3 regions of the Paenibacillus sp. GCM10027628 genome follow, and region 1 is predicted to be linked to each of the others. Evidence: riboswitches for the same ligand, from Rfam matches in the RefSeq annotation. Region 1 holds a riboswitch; each other region holds the start of a gene.
The links. Region 1 has a riboswitch for cyclic di-AMP ahead of ACFQZT_RS27075 (CAP domain-containing protein). Riboswitches for the same ligand answer to the same signal wherever they lie in the genome.

Region 1 (7,461 bases):
GCCATTACCTGGCTTGCTCCTCAGTTTATTCAAGCTACGTCCGGTATGCAAAGAATCCGCGAGATTTGGGATGAGCAACCAACCGTATCCAGCAACGAGCTTGCCGATCCTTCCGTATTTTTTGAGCGTGAGATTGAATTCCGGGAAGTCACCTTTGCTTATACACCGGAACAACGAAGTTTGAATGAGATTAGTATACGAATTCCTAAGGGAACCTATGCCGCTTTTGTGGGAGCCAGCGGATCGGGAAAAAGTACGATTATTAATCTGCTGATGCGTTTTTACGATCCAGAGCAAGGGGCTGTATGCTTGGATGGGACAGACATACGCAAATTTAATCTGCAGTCCTTCCGATCGCAAATCGGCATTGTCTTTCAGGAAAGTCTTCTTTTCCGAGCTTCCATTAAGGAAAACATTCGTCTTGGCAAACCCGGGGCAAGCGACGAAGAAGTCACTCAAGCTGCACGTTTGGCTGAAATACATGATTTCATCATGACGCTTCCGGATGGATACGAGACGGACGTCGGCGAGCGAGGGGGGCGACTTTCAGGGGGGCAACGACAGCGAGTTGCGATCGCCCGTGCCATCATACGCAATCCGGCCATACTTATACTCGATGAAGCGACTTCTGCACTAGATCCGGCTACAGAAGCGGCGATTAACCAAACTTTACAACGCATTTCAGCCGCGCGGACTGTCATCTCCGTTACTCACCGGCTCGCTTCGGCCGAACATGCGGATTGCATCTATGTTCTTCATCAGGGTCAAATTGCGGAACAAGGCACACACAAACAATTGCTGAAGCGCCCGGAAGGGCGTTATAAGCAATCTTGGCAAAAACAAACCGGTTTTGAGATCAGTGAAGACGGGTTCCATGTCGAAGTTAGTGCCGAACGGCTTCAGTTATTTCCGATTTTCTCCGATATGGATCTTTCGTTTTTAGAGGAGATTTCTCATTTTTTTGCAACCGAATCCTATGCTAAAGAGCGGACAATTATTCATGAGGGAGATTTGGGCGATAAATTCTATATCATCGTGCGCGGTAAAGTTGAGGTTTTGAAAAAAGATCGTAGCGGCGACAATCATCGGGTAGCCCAACTGTCTGACGGTGATTTTTTCGGGGAAATGGCTTTGCTTCACAATATTCCCCGCACCGCTACGATTTGTACGCTGACTCCGGTCGTTTTCGTTACCTTGCAGCAAGAATTTTTTCAAGCCTTACTTAAGAAAGCGCCTCATCTAGCCGCTTTACTGGATGCGCGGTCGAAATAAATGTTACGGATGGAATCAACCAGAATATGTTCCTGCGCTGCGATTCTCACCTTTTCCCTGAATTCCGGCCGAATCAGGTGGGCAAGCGGCTGCTCCACTTGTTGATAATAGCGAAAAGCCTCCAATGCCTGAGCATCCCAGACATCTGCATATTCAAGCAAGTCGCCCGGATTGACTCTCGTTCGATCAGTCCCTTCCTCCCGGAAGCATTCGAACGGTTCGTCCACGTTCAGCGACCCGTAATCATCCGTCAGCTGTTCTCCGGGAAATATATCTCGGATGGCAATCTCGACTTCGTAAGCAGTCCCAATACAATTCGCATGGAAACTGTGATTGACGTATCGGCCATTGTCCCAGCAAAGGATATATTTCCCGTCCTGATTCCGGTAAGAATATTTCAGAACCAGCTTTTTTCGATCCTGATCGAGCGACTCAACAACCTCCGGCTCCAATATCTGATCCAAATCATCCAAAGCCCATGTTAATGTGCCTTTGGGTATGAACTGTGTCGCGAAAACCCCGAAACCGATCTTGTCATCGATGTAACGCAGCTCCGTATGCGGATGCATCATGATCGTACACTCCCTGTCGAATAATGGTTATATTTGTAGATATATTATGGATTGGCATGTAAATTCCTGCTTTTGCTGGAAAGTTTATCGTTTCAAAAGATGATTCCCCAGGAAAAACCGTCAGGTTCTTAGGAGGAAAGTAGGTATCGCATCTGCCCAGTTCAAATCAATAACGATGGAAAACATCGCTATTCATTCGGTTTCATTTTACTTTTACGTTTGTAACGCTGAATAACATCATTCCAGATTCGATCAGAAGAATATCCTCCGAGAAGCACCGTATCGGCAGATTAGTTTAAAATCCGTCTTGTCCTTTATTTTCAACGGATCCTTCAGTATGGAAATAATTGAGGGACGAACCGGTCTAATTCTTATGTTAGAATAGAACTCACCTCAGAAGGGCAGTAGGTCCTGCCGCTTATCTGAGCAACCAATAATCGGCCGAAGCTTCTTCTTGAGAAGCGCGGGGGAACCATTCCTTGGGGTGAAGCCAATAAATTGGCAGGGTGATTACTCTTTGACCCGAACCCGACAGCTAACCTCGCAGGCCATAAAAAAGGGAGGATTTTTCACATGCATTTCAAGAAAATTGTACTACCAGGTCTACTTACACTAGGGTTAATCGCAGGTTCTGGAGCAGCATCAGCAGCCTCCGCCGCCACGTATACAGTAAAAAGCCAAGATACGATGTGGACTATTTCACAAAAACAGGGGATTTCGCTGAGCTCCTTAATCGCACAGAATCCACAAGTTGCCAACCCGAATATCATCTGGCCTGGCATGATTCTGAACGTTCCTGGCCATACTTCTAATGGAACACCGCCTACGAACAACGTAAACAGTCAGTCGTCTTACGCCGATCAAGTGGTTTCCTTAGTGAACCAGGAACGCGCCAAGGCTGGGCTGAACCCGCTAACTATGGACAAATCTTTATCTGTTATGGCGCTGGATAAGGCCAAAGATATGTACAACAACCATTACTTCGATCATACTTCGCCAACTTACGGATCTCCATTTGACATGATGACCTCGTATGGCATCCAGTACGGCTACGCGGGTGAAAACATTGCCATGGGACAAAAAACGCCACAAGAAGTCATGCAGGCGTGGATGAACAGCACTGGACATCGAGAAAACATTTTAAGCCCGAACTACACGAAGATCGGTGTCAGCTTCTACAATAACGAATGGGTGCAAGAATTCATTAGCAATTAATAGATTTATCACAATACAAAAACAGCGGTCACTTCCCGATTTACTCAGGGTTGTGGCCGCTTCTTATATTTATGGATTTATGAGAATATACGTTTCATTTCTTTGGCGATTTCATTCACGCAATCTTCCGCCTGCGGATATAACCCGGTCTTATCCAGAAACGCATGATCCATGCCGTTGTACTGAATCAGCTTCGTTGAGACGCCAGAGCGTGAGAGCTTACGGGCGTAAGATTCACATTCCAGCCTTAAGTAATCATATTCCGCCGTTACGATCAACGTTTCCGGCATACCGCTTAAATGTTCCGCCAATAATGGAGCGACATAAGGGTCCGTCGGCTCCGCATTATTTTGCAAGTACAGATCGAGAATCAGATTGCCCATTCCACCCAACCCTTTAACTCCCGCGACAATAAGCTCATGGTGATTGCGAATATCGTATTCATCCAGGCTCCATTTGAAATCTTCCGTTTCGACGCCGACCATATTCACAGTCGGGTAGATAAGGGCCTGATATTGAATCATGCCCGTTCCTTTGTCTCGGTCCATCAAGGCGCAAACTGTGGCCAAATTGCCGCCCGCACTGTCACCGGATACTGCGATTTGCTGCGGATTCACACCGATTTCCCCGGCATGTTCGTATACCCATTGAACGGACTCAAAGCAATCCGTAAGACCGGCAGGAAACGCATGCTCGGGCGCAAGCCGATAATCGACTGAGACCACGACGGCCCCCGCCTTTTCGGCCAAAGCTTTGCATGGATTCTCGACCACACCGACAGTTCCCGCAAGAAAGCCTCCGCCATGAAAGAACACAACCGCCGGCATTCTTCCTTCCCGAGCAGGCGTATATATCCGCAGCGGAATCGGGCCGTTCGTTCCATCTATGGTCTTATAAACGGTTGCAATTTCGGACCGGGTAACGTCGTCGTTCTTCCATCCAAATACAGCCCTCATCGTTTTTACAAAGTTCGGTATATCGGAAGGATCGAAGATCGGCCTATCCGCAGATGCCATAGCTTCGGCCTGTTGTTGCTGGACACGGTGCACCCGCGGGTCTAATTGCCCCTCGGCGTCCGAATCGGGAATCGGTTTGACCACGTAATCGTAGTTGTTCCTCTTGACGACGACGGCATTTTCTTCAAGGAGCGAAACTAATGTTGCATACGGTTCTTTATTATCCATGATTCACTTCTCCCGTCTCTCTGTTTTTTACCGAAACTTGATTGGATAAGAGCTCTTATGTATGTATAATAATAGGCAATTGTCGACTCCAACAATACAATTGTTCCTGTATACGGAACACCAAAATATGAAAATAATCACCTGAGAGAGGGTTATCCACTCGTGCCGAATACGAACCCGCAAATCCTTTTTTCCGTTAAAAACGCCTTGCGTTTGTTAAAATTATTTACCGTGAAAACACCCGAAAAAAGGCTGAGCGAGCTGGCGAGTGAATTGGGCCTCGGCAAAAGTACAACCAGTCGGCTGCTGTCCACATTACTGAGCGAAGGATTTGTTTTTCAAGATCCAGTCACACATAAATACAGGCTCGGCCAACGAATCGTATCGCTTTACAACGTTATGGTCATGACCTATATGGACTTATCGGAAGCGGCAAGTCCCATTATTGAACGTCTCGCACGTGAAACTTCGGAAACGCTTCTAGTCGCTGTATTAGAAGAAAACGAAGTCGCGTACATTCATCAAGAAGGCGGCTCCAAAAAAGAAAATACCGCGGCTTTCGTAGGAGGCAGAAATCCTGTCCATTGTACGAGTTCCGGAAAAATGCTCTTGGCCTTTCAAAATGAACCCGAACTGAGCAAAATACTGAACCGTCCACTGATTAAATACACATCGCAGACTCTTACAGACCCGTCCGAGTTGAAAGAGCAGCTTAAACTTATCCGGGAACAAGATTATTGCGTCTCTATCGGGGAATTCATCGATAATACCGTTTCCATTTCATCTCCCATCAGGGACTCTTCCGGTCAGGTCATCTCCGCACTTACTTTAATGGGTCCGACGCAACGTCTGGATGAGAACCGAATCGTCTCCTATACTCATAAGGTCGTAAAGACGGCCAGAGAGATATCGCGTCAGTTCGGTTTCATTAAATGATGAGCAAAAAGAAAACCCCGACGCTCTAATTGAGAATCGGGGTCTTCCTTTATCATCCATGCTATGCACGCTATGCCGGAGCCAGAAAACGCTCCTCAAACTTAACCGACGACAACGGCGGGCTGAATAAATAGCCTTGAATTTCATCACATTCATACTCGGCTAATTTATCAAGCTGTTCTTTCCTTTCAACGCCTTCCGCGAGCACCTTCATGTTCAGATTTCGCGATAAAGCTATGATGGTTTTAACAATAGCCGCGTCCCGCTCGTCCGTCGAAATATTCGTTATAAAAGACCGATCAATCTTCAATTTGTCGATCGATAAATCTTTGACACAACTCAGCGAGGAATATCCTGTTCCGAAGTCGTCCATGGAGATGGAAACGCCTAGTTGCTGCAATCTTCGAAGGATGAGCCGCGTATGCTCTAAATTAACGAGCGCGGTGCTCTCCGTAATTTCCAAATGCAACCGTTCCGGATTCAGTCCGGTATCCTGCAGCACTTCATTTACAACGTCAACAAAATCGTAGCGCTGAAACTGTTGGTAAGACACATTTACAGAAATAATGAGCGGCACGTCGTACTTATCTTTCCAGCGCACATTTTGCAAGCAGGCTGTTTTCAACACCCAGTAGCCCAAAACATCAATCAGCCCGTATTCCTCAGCGATCGGGATGAAAACAGTGGGCGACACGTACCCCTGTTCCTTATGCGGCCAGCGAACCAACGCTTCGGAGCCGATCACTCGCTGTGTCTTCAAATCGATCAGAGGCTGATAATAGACCTCCAACTCATCTTCCGATATGGCCTTCCTTAGATCGCTGACCATAATACGCTTCTCACGCAGTTCATCGCTGATTTCATTCGCAAAGAACAGATAGCGGTTTTTCCCCGACTGCTTCGCCTTATACATCGCCAGATCCGCGTTTCTGAGCAGCTTTTCCGGCGTATTACCGTCATTCGGGTACAGGCTTATCCCAATGCTTGTCGTAACAAATTGTTCCGTCCCCTCCAGAATTAGAGGCTGCTGCTTGAAATAATCAACCACTTGAACCGCCAAATCTTCGATCTCATGGATTCGATCCATGTCCAGAATGACAGCAAATTCGTCACCGCCAAAACGGGCTGCCTGTCCCTTCTCTGTGATAAGCTGCCGCAGCTTCCGGGCAAACCGTTTTAAAATATCATCGCCAACGAAATGACCGAACGAATCATTAATGTCCTTGAAATTGTCCAAGTCGATAAACATAATGGCAAACATTTGCCGATTTCTTGAGCGTTCCTCAAGCAAATCGTTCAGTTGTTTGTATAAGAGCGTGCGGTTGGGCAGTTCCGTCAACACATCGTGATAAGCCATAAAAGTGATGCGTGCTTCGGCTTCTTTGCGCTCAGTCATATTTTTGGCAATGCCGTAGACGCCGACGATTTCTTGATCAACCACGATCGGAATAGGGGTCAGCATAAACGGGATCACCGTTCGGTCTTTCCTCATCAGCGATAATTCAAAGGTTTGAGAATTGCCTTGAAACGCACTCTCAATGGACTCTTGAATGCACGAGCTGTCAGCAAGATCAACAACCTCGAATATGGAATCCACTTCGTCTTTCTCGTAGCCTAACAATTCATAAAAGGTCGGATTCAGTGACAAAAATGTCCCCTTCGCATCGATCGAAAAGACAACATCCGGATTATATTGGACAAGCGATCTGTACTTCTGCTCCGAGGCTTTGAGCGATACATTCAGCTTCATTAATTCATCAGTAGATACCTGGGCCAAATGCGACATCGCCCGCAAGGCATCCAGTTCGCCCCACTGGTTCTGCTTCTCTTCTTGCTCCACACATGTGTTAACCTTACCTCTGGCCTGCGGATTCTCAGACAGAACCAATAATGTCATGGAATGATTAATCATCATATTTTTTTGCCTATGATGATAAAACTCACCATTGGTAAAGAAGCCGATAGTAGGTCCCACCTGCTGTAAAGGGGAAAGCTCGTAGCCGATCGCATTAAACATGAAGCGGCGCCTTCCTTCGCAAGAATAAATAAGGATGGCTTCTGTGGGCATCTCTTGCAGACTATCAATGAGCTGCTTGGAGCCATCCACGATTAGTTCGGGGTCGCCGAACCCAAAACGAACGATCTCACCGTCATGCAAATGACCCGACACGGTCACTGACCCATCATCGTGGACAGCAAGGACGTCCCGGCAAATATCAATGCCATTCCGCTTCAAAATGAGCGGGAATTGGTTGCTTTTCTCCGTGATCTGCGTAGCGATT
Region 2 (7,461 bases), on a different contig from region 1:
CCAAACTAACGATTCTTCCTTTCCATACCTGGCTTGGCGGCAAGAGCTTCGCTATGGGCGGCATTGCCGGTGTGGCTACATGGCCTGAGTACCGCAGGAATGGCATGGTTGGCCAGCTTTTGAGTCAATCGCTGAAAACAATGAAAGAAGCGGGTCAAACGGTGTCTTTCCTGGCGCCTTTCAAGTTTGAGTTTTATCGCAAATACGGGTGGGAAGTGTATGTAGAATATTTGAAGTACGAGATTCCCTCGGATAAACTGCCTGAGTTCCAAGCGGCGGAAGGCAGCCGAATAGTACGCGTCGCTAAAGACTGGGAGCTTCTTCATCCGATATACGAAGCGTATGCGATCCGCTTCAACGGGATGTTGGTGCGGGATGAATTTTGGTGGAAAGAGCGCTACTTCAGGTTCAAAAAGGGGACGGTTGCCATCTACTGCAACCCGCAGGGGGAGCATAAAGGCTATGTTTTCTATCAGGTCAAAGACAAAGTGGCGACGATTCACGAAATGGTGTTTTTGGACGAGGAAGCGAGGCGCGGTTTGTGGAAATTCATTGCAGATCATGATTCTATGATCGACAAGGTAGAGTTGAATGCACCAATTGACGACGCACTGCCCTTCCTGACGCATGATCCGAAGTTCAAGCAGGAGAAGATTACATATTTTTCGGCTCGAATTGTAGATGTGGAAAAGTTTCTATCGCAATATTCGTTTAAAGTCCGAGAATCAGCAGAACCCTTGTGCTTGCGCATATCGGATTCTCATGCGGATTGGAATCATGGCGTATTTCGTTTGGAATTTGCTGAAAAAGGCAAGACAGCACGTGTTAGGAAGCTTGCCGAAGGAGAGATACCTTCTGAAACTGAGATTCTCAGCTGCTCCATTCAAACCCTGACCACACTCCTGATGGGTTATCAGAAAGCAAGCTTTTTAGCCCAGGTCGATCGGTTAGAAGGGGCTCCTGAGCTTATTCATATGTTGGAAAAGGCTGTTCCGAATAGGACTACTTATCTGGCTGACTTCTTTTAAGATACGGAAGTAAGTGGTATTGTTTGAGAAACGGCTTCAGGTTATGGCTGAAATGGAAGTGGGAAAAGGATAGAGGCGGCTTCAGTGGGACATGGACCACAAGGCCGTCTTTTGGCGGTTCAATTGTAAACCGGCCTGATAGCGAAGTGATTGACTTGAGCCAAGCTGTCGTCTCATGCCGGACCTGCTCCGTGCAGGGGAAACGCAAGATGACGCGTTCGGTGGACGGTTGGAAAACTTCAACATATGACAACTCCGTAATCGGTCTTTCCGGCTGGATTGAGCTATACATCCATTGGAAGAAAGCGAATAAGGCGATTGTTCCTATTTTGAGCACTGTCATTCTGTTACTTGTTCATCCTCGAAATCAAATCCGTCACGGTCAGAAATTGATAGCCTAGTTTCTTAAGTTCAGGCAGTACGATTTTCAAGGCTTCCACAGTCTGCGTACAATCTCCCTCTAAATCATGGAACAAAATGATGTCGCCGTTGTGAATGTTGTTCAAGACGGATTGGACGATTTTTTGAACTCCCGGCTTCTTCCAGTCTTTGGTGTCTTGGTACCATGACCACATGACCACTGTGAAACGATCCTGCTTGGCCAGCTCCAAAAGCGATTGGTTGTAGAAACCTCCAGGCGGACGGAACACATGGGGCGTTTGTTCGGTAATGTCAAAAATGATCTCCTGCGTCTGTTCAATTTCTTCCTTCAGCTTTTCCGGGCTGACGTGTTTGAGAAAATGATGGTCATACGTATGGTTGGCAATCTCATGGCCTTCGTTCACTTCGCGAATCGCAATTTGAGGGTACATCTGCACACGTTTGCCCAGCACGAAAAATGTTGCTTTGGCATCGTACTGCTTAAGCACGTCAAGCACTTGAGGGGTGTAGACGGGATTCGGGCCGTCATCAAAAGTTAGAGCGACAAGTTTTTGGTTCGTTGCCACATTCCAAACAACTTTGCTTTGGGGAACAGGCATGGCTGCTGTTGAAAATAGAAGGAGAACAACGAGTTGAATGAAAGTCAAAAACTTGGATACCGGTTTGCGCATGGGTTCCGTACCTCCAGAAATCGTGCAGATAAAGGCTAGTTTCTGGATTGCAAATGAAACCTATACGCAGGCGGAGAATGTTAAATATGGGAAGGTTTCAAAAGTTCATATGAGAAAAACCTGGCTAATAGCCAGGTCGTCTTTGTCAATCCGCCATCTTCTCGTCTGGAAAGATGAAAAATATAAAAAATTGGACCCATGATCCTTGGGAGCAACGTTTCAGTACGTTTGTCTCCATTTTTTAAGCATGCCCAGAATTTCATAGAAAGGGTATTCCTAACGTTTTTGTTCTGTAAAGGATTTAAACATTAACTAGTAAAAAAAGCTGAGCGTTGAAGAGTGAAATCTCCAGCGTTCAGCTTTTTTTGCATGGAACCTTTAGTTCGATACCCGATAGACCTTAATGGATTGAATGCCAAATTGTTTCAAGGATTCCTTGGAACCGGGAATGAAAATGTCAAGATGATTCCCTTTTACAGAACCGCCTATATCCGTGGCGTAAGCATACATTCCGCCAGCTGGCAGACCGTTAAAGCTATAGCCTTCGATATAAAGCTTGGAACCGAGCGGGATTACGTTAGGATCAACCGCAACCGTGCCAAGCGCTAGAGGATTACCAAGATAGTCCACAGCGCCAAAACCGCCGTTTTCGGAAGGATCAGCTGAATAGGCAGTCGCATCAAACTGTTCGTAGTCGGGAGCGTGATGATTGCCGTCTTTGCTCAAGATAGCAAGCTTACTGCCGGAGTCCCACTGAACAGGAATACTGGAAGCTTCGGATATAAAGCGAAGTGGCACATATACGCGGCCGTCCTGGTATTCAGCGTGAGATTCCATCTCCACAGAGGCATTATCAATTTTTGCTTCTTTTTGTCCTGAAGTCAACGTGATCGTGTGTTTCTCATTATTCAAAGTGACCTTGATCTGGTCTCCTTCTTTTTGCCACTGAAGGGCATATCCAAGTTTCTCGGTTACAAAGCGAATCGGGACCTGCGTTGTGTGATTCGTATCGATAAAAGGCTGTGCATCCGGAAAATGGATAAGATCATCGTTAACTTGAACTTTCACGTCCATTTCAGCCGCATGTGCCGAAAATGGTGAAATAAAGCCTCCTACCAAGACTGTGGCGAACACAGCAAGGCTCGTTAGCCCTTTGGCTACTCTATTCAATTGGTATTCCTCCTTCATGAGCCTCCGAGGTTAGTTGACGGGTTCGGGAAGAAGGTTCTCCCTAGTCTGCTTCAAGAATCAGCAAATATTCACCCCAAGTAAATCGTCCCCCGTACCGGCACTTTGTCTGTGCGCCGGACTCGGCTTCAAATAGTTTAGCACTATCGGCTTCAATGAAACAACGACCAAAATGTGGGAACCCAGAGTGGATACTGGACCTTGGTCTAGGTTGAAAAACAGTCGCGGGTCCGTTTTGACCTCGTTGGCTTTGGTTTACGATAGTAGCATGAAGGAAGCAAAGGTCGGCAGCGAGAGTGGAGTCAACGGCAATTACTCATTCGCAAGGCAACGATTTTAAAATAAATGGAACATGGGGTGCGGTAGATGAAAGTGTTGAATCGGATCGGGAAAATGGCGGAGGCTGCTTGGAACGAAGCGGAAGAGCGTTTGGATATGCATGAGCGCAACGGCGGAGCTGCAGGCACATCGTCATCGAAGGTAGCAGTCTTGGAGGAGCGCTATCAGGATGCGCTGCAGCGGGCGTTCGAGCTGCGCCGGCAAAGCGTGACCGCAGACGAGATGGCGCAACTGCGCAGCGAGCAGGCCGAGCTGGCGATGCGTGCCGGCGAGGAGGAGCTCGCACGGCTCGCGCTGCAAGAGAAGCTGCGCGAGGAAGCGGCGTGCGAGCACTACCGCGCGCAATACGCGAGCTGCCAGGACGAAGTCCTCGCGCTCGCGGAGGAGCTGCGGCTGCTGCGTGCTTCGCTTGCAGCAGAAGCGTCGCGCGGCGGCGGGGCCGCGCCGCACAGTGACGGCGTGCAGCCGCCGGGCGGGCCGCACGAGCAGGGCGCTCGCGACACGCTGCGCGAGCTGGAAGTCGCCGGCCGCGAGCTCGGCCGCGAAGCGCTGCAGGGGCTCCGCGAAGCGGGCCGCCTGTCGCGGGATACGCTGAAGGAGGCCGGCGGCAACCTTCAGCAGGAATGGCACGCACTGCGCGGCAAGCTGCAGCATGACTGGCAGCATCGCCGCGGTAATGAGCGCGACGAAGTGAACAAGCGCGGCAGGAAGTAGTTCTTTCTGCGGATTTTACAGTGACTCGCAACTGAAGCAAACAGGTGCACTTCTCAGTTCAAACGACCTTCATTTCGATGCTCAAGCCTTGCGGCGCAAGCATTTGCTTCTTGGAGGTCGTCCATTCTTATGGTATGCTAGGAAAGATGCAAAACGGGCTCATTTTGTGTAAGAAGTATAAATGGTTTCTTAAAAAGAATCATGAAAGATAAACGGCAGCCAGAGGAGGTGCAACGATGGGAGAAGAAACCAAAAACAACCGTAACCGGAATACAGCGCTAGTGCTGATTGGAGCCGGTCTTTTTTTGCTTCTGGATCATACGATTGGCTTTTTTCCCATTCTTGCGGTTGTCCTCATTCTGCTAGGCATTCATCGACTCCGCTCGCGCAGGGAACGCAAAGGCTACGTATTGATAGGCGTGGGGGCCGTTATTTTATTTGGCAATCATATCACGATTGTTTTATCCGTTGTCTTGATTTCGCTCGGTTTGTTCTTCATTCGTTCCAAGCAGGTGCATAGGGATGATTCGTACATCCAAAAGCAGAAGCTGGTGGATAGCGTCCGTCTAGGCAGGGAGCCTTGGATTTTACGCAACAGCAGTATATGGTACATTCTCGGGGAAACTTATATCGACCTGTCCCTGGCCATCCTGGAGCAAAAGGAAACGACGGTAATTCTACAAGGCGTTGTCGGCGATGTGGACATAAAAGTGCCGGATGATATCGGTGTTACCGTGACAGCCTCTGTGACCCTTGGTCAAATACAAATTGCAAGCGAGCGAGAAAGCGGCGTGTTGAATAAGCTCATGTGGCAGTCCGCCAATTATGACAATTGTGATCATCGGGTGAAACTTGTTCTGTCTTACATCGTAGGAGATATCAATATCAAAGTGTTATAGGAGGGTCATCGCGCTTTGGACGGCTATAAACGGAAATTAACGAATATGATATGGCGCAGCATGGGCGAATCGATCCTCTTCAGCTTGATTGTTTTTGGCGTCATTATTTATTTTCTCAATTCACGTGGCATGATCGAGCCTTTTCGAAACTGGCAGGAGGGCGTAACGTTCTCACTTATGGTGATTGGCGTTGTTATCGGCATCGGAGCCATCCACGGATTCTGGAGCAGCAATCGCATTACGCGTAGGCTGGAACCTTTGATGGAGACGATGATTTTACTTGAAAAAGGAACGTTCACCCGCAGCGGCTTTCAAAACGGTGAAGACGAGATCGGGCGGCTGGGGGAACAGCTTGGCCGTATTATGAAAAGGTGGGAGGAACAAGTAACCTCCCTTCAACGGCTTTCTAACGACAATGCCGAGCTCGCAGAAAAAGCGAAATTCTCGGCTGTTATTGAGGAACGACAGCGCCTGGCGCGGGAACTCCACGATGCTGTAAGCCAGCAGCTGTTTGCGATTTCGATGACAGCGACGGCAGTCGGGCGAACGCTGGACAAAGATTTCGAGAAAGCGCAGCGGCAAATCCACCTCATTGAGGAGATGGCTTCTGTGGCGCAATCCGAGATGAGGGCGCTGCTGCTGCACTTACGGCCGGTACATCTGGAGGGCAAGCGGCTCTCCGAAGGCCTTGTTGAGCTTCTGAAGGAGCTGGCGGCCAAGGTGCCGATGGCGATTTCATGGGATATGGACGATGAAATTCGTCTGCCTAAGGGAATCGAAGATCACTTGTTCCGTATTGTTCAGGAGGCGCTTTCCAATGCGCTGCGCCACTCCAAAGCGAACAAGTTGGAAGTGAAGCTGCTGCATCGCCCCGACGGCATCCGTCTGGCGATTCGCGATGACGGTGTCGGTTTTGAACTGGATGCGAAAAAGCATACATCCTATGGAATAGTTTCCATGAAAGAGCGCGTCAGTGAAATCGGCGGTTCTTTACATATTATCACTGCGCCGGACCGGGGAACACGCATCGAAATTCGTGTGCCGATTCTCGGCAACGATTATGCTAACGATGCAAGCTTTCCTACAGAAAACTCTTAGGAGGAGATACAATTGGATGCGAATATTAAGGTGCTGCTGGTCGATGACCACGAGATGGTGCGAATTGGACTAGCGGCCGTTTTAGGGACGGAAGACGGTATCGAGGTTGTCGGCGAAGCGAGTAATGGACAAGAAGGTATCCGTCTTGCCCAAGAATATCGGCCTGATGTTGTGTTAATGGATCTCGTCATGGAAGGGATGGACGGTATTGAGACGACGCGTAAGCTGCTGCAGCTTTATCCGGAGTGTAAGGTAATCGTCCTCACCAGCTTTTTGGATGATGAAAAAATGTACCCCGTGATCGAAGCGGGCGCTTTCAGTTATTTGCTCAAAACGTCACGGGCATCCGAAATTGCCCAGGCAATAAGAGCCGCAGCGAAAGGTCAGTCGATTCTTGAGTCGCAAGTCGCCTCCAAAATCATGAATCGCTTCCGTCAGCCGAAGGCAGCGGCGGAGCCTCATGAGGAGTTGACAGAGCGCGAGATGGAAGTTCTTCGCTTAATCGCGAAAGGCAAATCTAATCAAGAACTTGCCGACGAGTTGTTTATCGGCGTGAAAACCGTCAAATTTCATGTGACGAATGTACTTGCCAAGTTGGGCGTAGAAGATCGGACCCAAGCGGCTATATATGCGTTCAAGCATGGCTTGGCCGAATAAAGCCTAAGGCATAAAGGAGCGAGAACGATGAATCTGTTAAAGCAAATATGGAGCTGGTTCGGGTCCATTGCCATTTCATTTGTATTGGTTGTCTTTCTGGGTGTGTTCGTGTTTCAATCTACCAAGGTAATGGGTCATTCTATGGACCCTACCTTGCACGATCAGCAACGCGTATACGTGTCCAAGCTGTCGCATACGTTTAAATATGAGCCGAATTACGGCGATATTGTCATTATCGACAGCCGCGTCGATATGAAGCGTACGTTCAAGAACGATTTGCTGGACAGTCCGCTGCTTAGCTTGTTTACCCGAGGCGACGATAAGCATGTATGGATCAAGCGGGTAATCGGCAAAGCGGGAGATGAGCTGGAACTTAAAGATCATAAAATGTACCGCAATGGCGTAGCGCTAGATGAGCCGTACCTCAATGAACAAATGAGGGAAGTGGCGGATACAAAGTGGAAGGTTCCAGACGATCATGTTTTC
Region 3 (7,461 bases), on a different contig from region 1:
TGCAGGCTCACCGCTAATATAATCCATCTCAAAAGCAATATATAAATTATGTATGCTTCTCGGTAAATCGCGCACGGCAACAACCCTCTTAACAACAGCTTCGATGCCGGTTTCTTCCATCACTTCACGCTGAATCGTATCATGAATCAATTCATGCTGTTCAATGTATCCGCCTGGATTCGTCCATCTGCCTTTACCCGGCTCCTGCGCCCTGCGCACAAGAAGCATTTTGCCTTCCCGCATTACAAGCGCGCCCACGCCGATGCTATAATTTCCCCAATGTACAAAGCTGCACACCGTACAAGCTCTGCGCAAAGTTCCGTCTACATCCCGAGTCTCTAAAGTCGCCCCGCAGGACATACAAAATTTGGCTTCCATCATCCTCCAACCCTTCTATGTGTGTGCTTGTCATCCTTCATTGTAACACGAATTGGATGCCATTCACTCATTTGAATGGAGCTGGATCATTATCGCAATCCCAGACTTTTTTTAGCATGCTGATATTCGAATGAAACCTCGAATAACATTTTAAATGCAGGATTACTTTGAAGTCTGGATTTTAAAAATGGATACAAATTCGGCTTCTCAAATTTTAATATGGTGATCACTTCGACCAATGGGCCATGCGATCTTTGTATGTTATAAATCATATCCACACATTTATTCAGAGACACAAGACTATCGTCAATTAGCCCTAGTTCTTTGATGATTAGATACTTATCCATAAGTCCTATTCCCTTTCAGCGGTTTGGTTCAATAATCCCAATATAACATGTGTGTATGCAAGAATCTGTGTTAAAAATAACAAAAGAGAAAGCTGTAACATTATTTCTACTCTGCCATTGAATAGGACTCATAACACAAATAGCCCCATTACTGCCGTGTAACATTCAGGCAGCAATGGGGTTTCGTGACAACCTACACCAGGAACATCGCCACGATCGTCGTGACGGCGAGCCCGATGAGCACCGGCTTAAGGTTCCGTCTGGCCAACTCAAAGGGGCTCACGCCGCAAATGGCTGCCGCAGGAATGAGCGCCCACGGGATCAATGTACCGCCGCCGACCCAGATGGCGGCGACTTGCCCGAGCGCGGTCAAGGTGGCCGCGCCCGTACCAATGGCGGTTGCGAACAATTGCGCAACCGAGCCGGCGAGGGAGATGCCGGAGAAGCCGGAGCCATCGAGCCCCGTAATCGCGCCGGTGACGGTTAACGTCACCGCGCCCACTGCGCTGTTCAGCGGCACGTGATTGGCCAGCGCGACGCCGAGGTCACCCACAATCCCGTGCGAGCCTTGCGGCAGCACTTTGCCGAACAGCTCCACGAAGGCGGAGTCACCCAGGTAGAAGAATGCGGCAATCGGGATGACGGGACCGAATACTTTGAAGCCGAATACGAAGCCTTCAATCAGGTAGGAAGTCGTCTGTTCTAATCCTTTATTGCCGTGAGCCAGCAAGGTTACGGCAATCAGAATAAACACTGCTGTTCCTCCGACCAGCGCCGTTGCGTCCCCGCCTTGCAGGTTAAGCACGAACATCGCGATGACATCCGCCGCGAACAGCAGCGGAATGATGACGGCGAGCCATTTCCTAGCCTTGGGAGCAAGTGTGATTTTCGCATCTTCTTGGACTCCGTCCGAAGTCAGCGTCCCGCTCGAACCGCTCGCAACAAGGCCGTCCCGCCAAGTTCCGTTCTTGATATCCCTCCGCATCATCCAGAAGGCAGTAACGGTCGTTACTAGCCCCATCACAATGACGAGTGGAATACTGGCCTCCATCACGGCGGTGACTGGCAAACCAGCTGCATCAGCTGTCAACTTCGGAGCTCCTTGAATAATGTAGTCGCCGGAGAGGGCGATACCGTGTCCGAACAAGTTCATGGCCATCGCTGCACCAAGCGCAGGCAATCCGACTCGAACCGCAACGGGAAGCAGCACGGCGCCAATAAGCGCTACAGCCGGAGACGGCCAGAAAAAGAATGACGTCACCAGCATAATGAGACCGATCCCCCAAAATGCCAGTGAAGGCGTTCTCAGAAATCGGGTCAAGGGCGCAACCATCGTTTCATTAATACCGGTTCGGATCAAGATGCGGCTCATGGCAACGATAATCGAGATGATCATAATCGTGCCCATCAGCTCTTTGGTTGCATAGATAAAGCTATTGAATACCCCGGATACCGAGCCGCTAAGCGTTTCCGTTGCAAGCAGCCCCAATGCGAAGATACCGACGACGCAAATCATCGTCGTATCGCGCCGTTTGATCAAAACGGCAAGGATAAAACCGATAAATATCAGATATACCCAATGAATCGGCAATAATTGAATGTCCACCGGGAATCACTCATCCTCTCTACACCAACAGCGTTTGTGCTACAGTGTATGCGGGGATCTGGGCGTGGGTTCTCCCGAACGTAGAATCCGTGGTTAATGCTTGGCTTGTGGTACAATAAGAGGAGAATTTTATTTAAGTAAGGAGATTGGATATATGGCTCGGAACCACCGATTAATAACGGACATTGATTTTCAGGAAGCCATAGACCGGAACGCAAGTGTCCGTGTCTTTAAGGACGATCATATCGTGGATTCGAATGCCGTCATTTTACGCTTTAGCGAGACGACCGTCGTCGTTCAAACCCAAGTAAGCGATTTGACCTATTACGATCGCAACGCCTGTGAGTTTTTTGAAATGAAAAAACGCTAGCGCTGACAAGCAGCAGTAGCGTTATTCAAGTGGATATGCGCTTAACTGGACGAAGCGGAAGCCCGCCTTCTGTAGCTCGGGAACAGCTTTTATGACTCCTTCCGCCGTATCCTTCTCCGGTTGGTTCATGTGTGCCAGTACAATAGCTCCGTTATGGGCCTTCATTAGTGCTTGGTAAACTTGCTGCGTGTTATAAGTAGCGCCCGCATCGCCAAGCACATTGTAATTGACCGCCTGGAACCCAAGATCTTGTACAATTTGCACTGCGACTTCGTCGTAATAAGCCGTACCCGAACGGTAAAATAAAGGGCGGCGACCCGTCAGCTTTTCGATTTTGTCAGCGTTGTCCTTAACTTCATCGATGACCCCGCTTACGCTTTTTGTTCCGGCGATGCCATAAGCCGCCTTTCCGTTCACCGATAAGGGCCGATGCTCCGTACCATGGTTCTCGATCTCGAACAACGGATCCGCTGCAAGCTTGGCAAACGTGCCCGGATTGGCATCGATCCATCTCGCGTTCATAAATAATGTCGCCGGGATGTGCGCTTTAACGAGATAATCAATCAGCTTCTCGTCATAGCCGCTGCCTTCCTTGCCGCCGCAGGCATCAAACGTGAGCGCAATGACTTTCTCTTTTGTTTGCAGATGCGTCAGCACTCCGGGCACATGCTCGCCCCACTTTGAGGGGCTTAATGGGCTATAGCGGTTCAGTAGCGTAGTCTTTTGAGCTTTGGCGTCAAGCTTACCGGATGAAACCTGAGCTGCTTCCGGCGTAGCTGTCAGCGATGGAGCCAGCGGCGGGGCTTGCGCCGCCGTCGTCTGAAGTGCAGAAGGCTCTGCAGACGGACTTGTCCCTGCGGGCATACTGCCGACCGTTCCACAACCGGACAACGTCATCATGCTAAGCACAACGAACAGGATAGAGCGTCCTGTTCGTTTTTTCATTTGTGCTTGCGCCAATCGAGATTGCTCTTGCTAAGCAGATGTCCAAAATCGTTCTCCAGCCGTTTCTCTTCCGCTTTACGCGCGGCCTCCGCCTGCTCCCTGGCAGCTTCCTTGCGCGCTTGCTCTTCGGCTTTCATCGCATCGGATTGCGATTTGAGCTTGCTTAAAACTTCCGGGCTAAGCAGATCCTTAAGTGTTGCCGGTTTATCTTGAGATGTGGCATCCGGAGCTGCAGCCGACCATTTTTTCTTGGCCATTACTAATCACCTCGGTTTCTCCCCACATTATTCAAGAGCCCATAGGAAAAGTCAACCCGGTTATGCCTACTCATGCAAATGATAAGGAACTGTCGCCACGACAATATCTTTATCCGATTGCAATTTCGAGCGGATTCGCGACGCAGACTGGTTATGAAGCAGACGGTGCCACCACTTTTTAGGAATAAATTGCGGCAAAATCACCATAATCGATTGTTTTTCGGATACGTGCGTATCAATTCTTTCGATAAACTCGGCCAACGGTTTCACGATGGTTCGATAACGGGATTTGAATACGACCAAGCGAACGCCAGGATCCCATTTATTCCATTTTTCTTCCATCGCTTCTTCCTCTTCCTCCGAGAAAGATACGTAGAAGGCGATAACATTGGGCGATAACGACTTCGCATAGTTAAGCGACTGGGCCACAACGCGGTGAATTCCCGCGACGGGAACAATAATCAGCGATTCTTTGGTACATACGCGATCATGCGCAATATCAATCCGCAGTTGTTTGGCAACATCATCGTAGTGAGCGCTTATTTTCGTTATTAACCAAAGCAGCAATGGCGTCACAACGATAACGATCCAAGCGCCTTCCACAAATTTTGTAAAACAGAAAATCAGAAGTACGGCGAAGGAAACCAAAGCGCCTAACCCATTAATGAGCAATTTACGCCACCAGCCCGCGTTCCGCTCTCTAATCCATTTGCGAACCAAGCCGCTTTGCGCCAGTGTAAAAGACAAGAATACACCGATAGCATACAACGGAATGAGTCCGTCCGTTTTACCTTTGAAGACGATAAGCAGAATGCTGGCCAGCACCCCGAGCGTAATGATACCGTAGTTGAATGAAAGCCGATCTCCACGGAAAGAAAACATGCGCGGGAAGTTTTTATCTTGAGCCATAATTGAGGCCAAGATGGGGAACCCGTTAAAGCTCGTATTCGCAGCTAATGTCAAGATGAGCATCGTCGCGATCTGTGTTGCATAGTACATCGTCCCGCGGCCAAACGCTTGCTCGGTCACCATCGACAACACGGAGGTATGCCCGTTCGGATCAGGAGCGATCCCATAAGCTAGACTGAGCATGGTCACCCCGCCGAAAACAATAGCCAAAAGCGTTCCCAATGAGGCCAGCGTTCTCTTGGCATTTTTGACGGAAGGCGTACGGAAATGCGGTACCGCATCCGAAATCGCTTCGATTCCCGTTACAGCGGAGCAGCCCGATGAGAATGCTTTTAGGAGAACAAACAAGGTTAAACCATGCGTCACCGAACTCGGGACTAGATGGATAGGCTGTGTATGTTCGTGTCCTGTTACCATATCGAAGATCCCTTTTCCAACTAGAAGCAGCACGCAAAGAATGAAAAAATAAGTAGGAATTGCGAAAACCGTGCCTGATTCTGATGTGCCGCGCAAATTCAGCCATACCATGAGCCACACCAGGAGCAACGCCATTGGGACTATGTAAGGCACTGTTACCGGGAAAGCCGACGTTATCGCCTGTACCCCCGCTGAAATCGAAACCGCAACGGTAAGCGTATAGTCGATTAGGAGAGAAACCCCCGTCAACCGCCCCCACATCATCCCCAAATTCTCTTTGGAAACCATGTAAGCTCCGCCGCCCTGCGGATAGGCCTCAATGACCTGACGGTAACTAATGACCAGAATTGCGATGAGAGCGATGATAGAGATTGCGATCGGCAAGGAAAAAGCAAAGGCTGCAACCCCCACGGTCGCAAGCTCCAGCAGAATTTGTTCGGTCCCATAAGCAACCGAAGAGAGCGCATCCGAAGACAGGATGGGCAGCGCCTTCCAAACTTGCATTTTCTCGGATTCGATCTCGCTGGACTTGAGCGGTTTGCCGAAAACAATTTTTTTGATTGAATCGCTAGTCATTCTGTGTAAGCCCCCAATAAAATCTAATAGTCTGATGTTACATTGCCCTTAAGTACGCAAAAAAACACAAGGATAGCCCTTGTGTTTACACGCGTTCTCCTTCTCACGACCGCTTACGAGGTTAGCTGCCGGGTTCGGGCCGCGAGAAATATGCCCTAATCGGTGCAGATGCATGCACCTTTATTCACCCCATGAAACCTTCGGTTCCCCCGCTTTTCTAAGTAGAAAATTCAGCGAAATATTCAAATGTGATGTACGAAATGAATACTACTCTCTTATCGCAACATAGTAAAGGAGGGAATAAAGTTAAAAAGGCATGCCGCGCCATCACATTCATCCAATAATTCGCTTACAACCGTGTGATTCGTTGATTTACTTCGATTATCTGATGCTTTCGTTTATCTTTCTCGATTTTTTTGTCCTTAACCTGAGACGTGATGATTTCTTGTCGTAACTTTGTGTTTAAAAATCATCTTTTTCCATACAAGCGGCAGCCCGCCGATGAGGAACAGATAACGGGCATCGATCACTTTTTTGAGCAGTGCTGCGAATTTGCCCTTGACCTTCTTCACTTTCAACAAGCCGACCGCTTCCCCTCTTCCGAGCGAGGCGACTGTCCCTTTGTAATCAAATGCAAATGGCTTAAGAGGCTTGTTACGAACGGCTGCAATAAGGTTTCTCGCGGCATTGTAGCCTTGCTGCACGGCAATCTGGGCATTAGCCGGATATGGAGAGCCGTCCGGGCCCGTGACGATGGAACAATCGCCTGTGATGAACACATCGGGATATTGAAGCGAACGCAAATGTGCGTCCACCTTCACTCTCCCACGCTGTACGTCAAAACCCGCTTTCTCCAAAAGCGAATTGCCGCGTATGCCGCCCGACCAAATGACCGTCGCTGAACGTATGAACTCTCCGTTGCCTAGAATGACACCCTCCGGTGTACATTCCTTAATCGGGGTCGCTAATTTGTACTGCACACCTTTTCTACGCATCACGTCCATTCCATATTCGACGAGATCGCTTGGTAAGCCTGGAGGCAGCGCCGATGGGGACGCTTCGACATTGAAGATTTTCACACTCGCCGGGTCGACGTCGTAGGTTCTGCTCAACACGGGAATGTGGTCCGCCAGCTCGCCGACAAACTCCGTGCCAGTGAAGCCAGCGCCTCCGACCACGAACGTCAAATAATCCTGGCGATGCGGCTGCATCTTATATTTCGCAAACATATATTCGATGTGCTGGCGGATGAACCGCACGCTATTAATGCTCTTGATCGACATTGCATATTCTTTCAGACCCGGAATGCCGAACGTCTCGGTCTCGCTTCCCAGCCCGACAACCAAGTAATCGTAGGAGAGGATTTCGTCACCGAGCACTACCTTCTTCTCATCAGGCAAAATCTGTTCCACAGTCGATTTCACGAAACGCACTTTGTGCTCGTCGATCAGTTCTGAAATCTCAACGCGGGCGTTGTCATGATGGTCAGTACCCGCCGCCGGCATATGCAGATGCGTGGTGATGTAGTGATAATCATGCTTGTTAACGAGCGTCACATCCAGTTCGTCGAATCTGATCTTCTTCTGAAGCCTGATCGTTGTGACAAGTCCACCGTAACCTGCGCCTAAAATGACTACTTTCGGTTTGCTCATGAGA

Region 2: linked by a shared signal. The riboswitch ahead of ACFQZT_RS18400 (stalk domain-containing protein) and the one ahead of ACFQZT_RS27075 (CAP domain-containing protein) in region 1 are both predicted to bind cyclic di-AMP.
Region 3: linked by a shared signal. The riboswitch ahead of ACFQZT_RS16400 (APC family permease) and the one ahead of ACFQZT_RS27075 (CAP domain-containing protein) in region 1 are both predicted to bind cyclic di-AMP.

What each region holds. Positions count from the first base shown of each region.
Region 1 covers NZ_JBHTHA010000043.1:47,342-54,802, reverse strand. Annotated here, with positions in the region: gene ACFQZT_RS27085 (ATP-binding cassette domain-containing protein) at 1-1,272, shown strand, start outside; gene ACFQZT_RS27080 (SET domain-containing protein) at 1,236-1,844, opposite strand; cyclic di-AMP (ydaO/yuaA leader) riboswitch at 2,274-2,409, shown strand; gene ACFQZT_RS27075 (CAP domain-containing protein) at 2,418-3,059, shown strand; gene ACFQZT_RS27070 (alpha/beta hydrolase) at 3,137-4,243, opposite strand; gene ACFQZT_RS27065 (IclR family transcriptional regulator) at 4,406-5,179, shown strand; gene ACFQZT_RS27060 (bifunctional diguanylate cyclase/phosphodiesterase) at 5,250-7,461, opposite strand, start outside.
Region 2 covers NZ_JBHTHA010000025.1:15,390-22,850, forward strand. Annotated here, with positions in the region: gene ACFQZT_RS18385 (GNAT family N-acetyltransferase) at 1-1,028, shown strand, start outside; gene ACFQZT_RS18390 (hypothetical protein) at 1,003-1,371, opposite strand; gene ACFQZT_RS18395 (polysaccharide deacetylase family protein) at 1,376-2,080, opposite strand; gene ACFQZT_RS18400 (stalk domain-containing protein) at 2,459-3,250, opposite strand; cyclic di-AMP (ydaO/yuaA leader) riboswitch at 3,255-3,406, opposite strand; gene ACFQZT_RS18405 (PspA/IM30 family protein) at 3,635-4,321, shown strand; gene liaF (cell wall-active antibiotics response protein LiaF) at 4,558-5,220, shown strand; gene ACFQZT_RS18415 (sensor histidine kinase) at 5,236-6,318, shown strand; gene ACFQZT_RS18420 (response regulator) at 6,331-6,975, shown strand; gene lepB (signal peptidase I) at 7,003-7,461, shown strand, end outside.
Region 3 covers NZ_JBHTHA010000017.1:173,350-180,810, forward strand. Annotated here, with positions in the region: gene ACFQZT_RS16375 (NUDIX domain-containing protein) at 1-378, opposite strand, end outside; gene ACFQZT_RS16380 (hypothetical protein) at 919-2,331, opposite strand; gene ACFQZT_RS16385 (hypothetical protein) at 2,486-2,701, shown strand; gene ACFQZT_RS16390 (polysaccharide deacetylase family protein) at 2,723-3,646, opposite strand; gene ACFQZT_RS16395 (YqkE family protein) at 3,643-3,903, opposite strand; gene ACFQZT_RS16400 (APC family permease) at 3,970-5,805, opposite strand; cyclic di-AMP (ydaO/yuaA leader) riboswitch at 5,901-6,051, opposite strand; gene ACFQZT_RS16405 (NAD(P)/FAD-dependent oxidoreductase) at 6,228-7,457, opposite strand.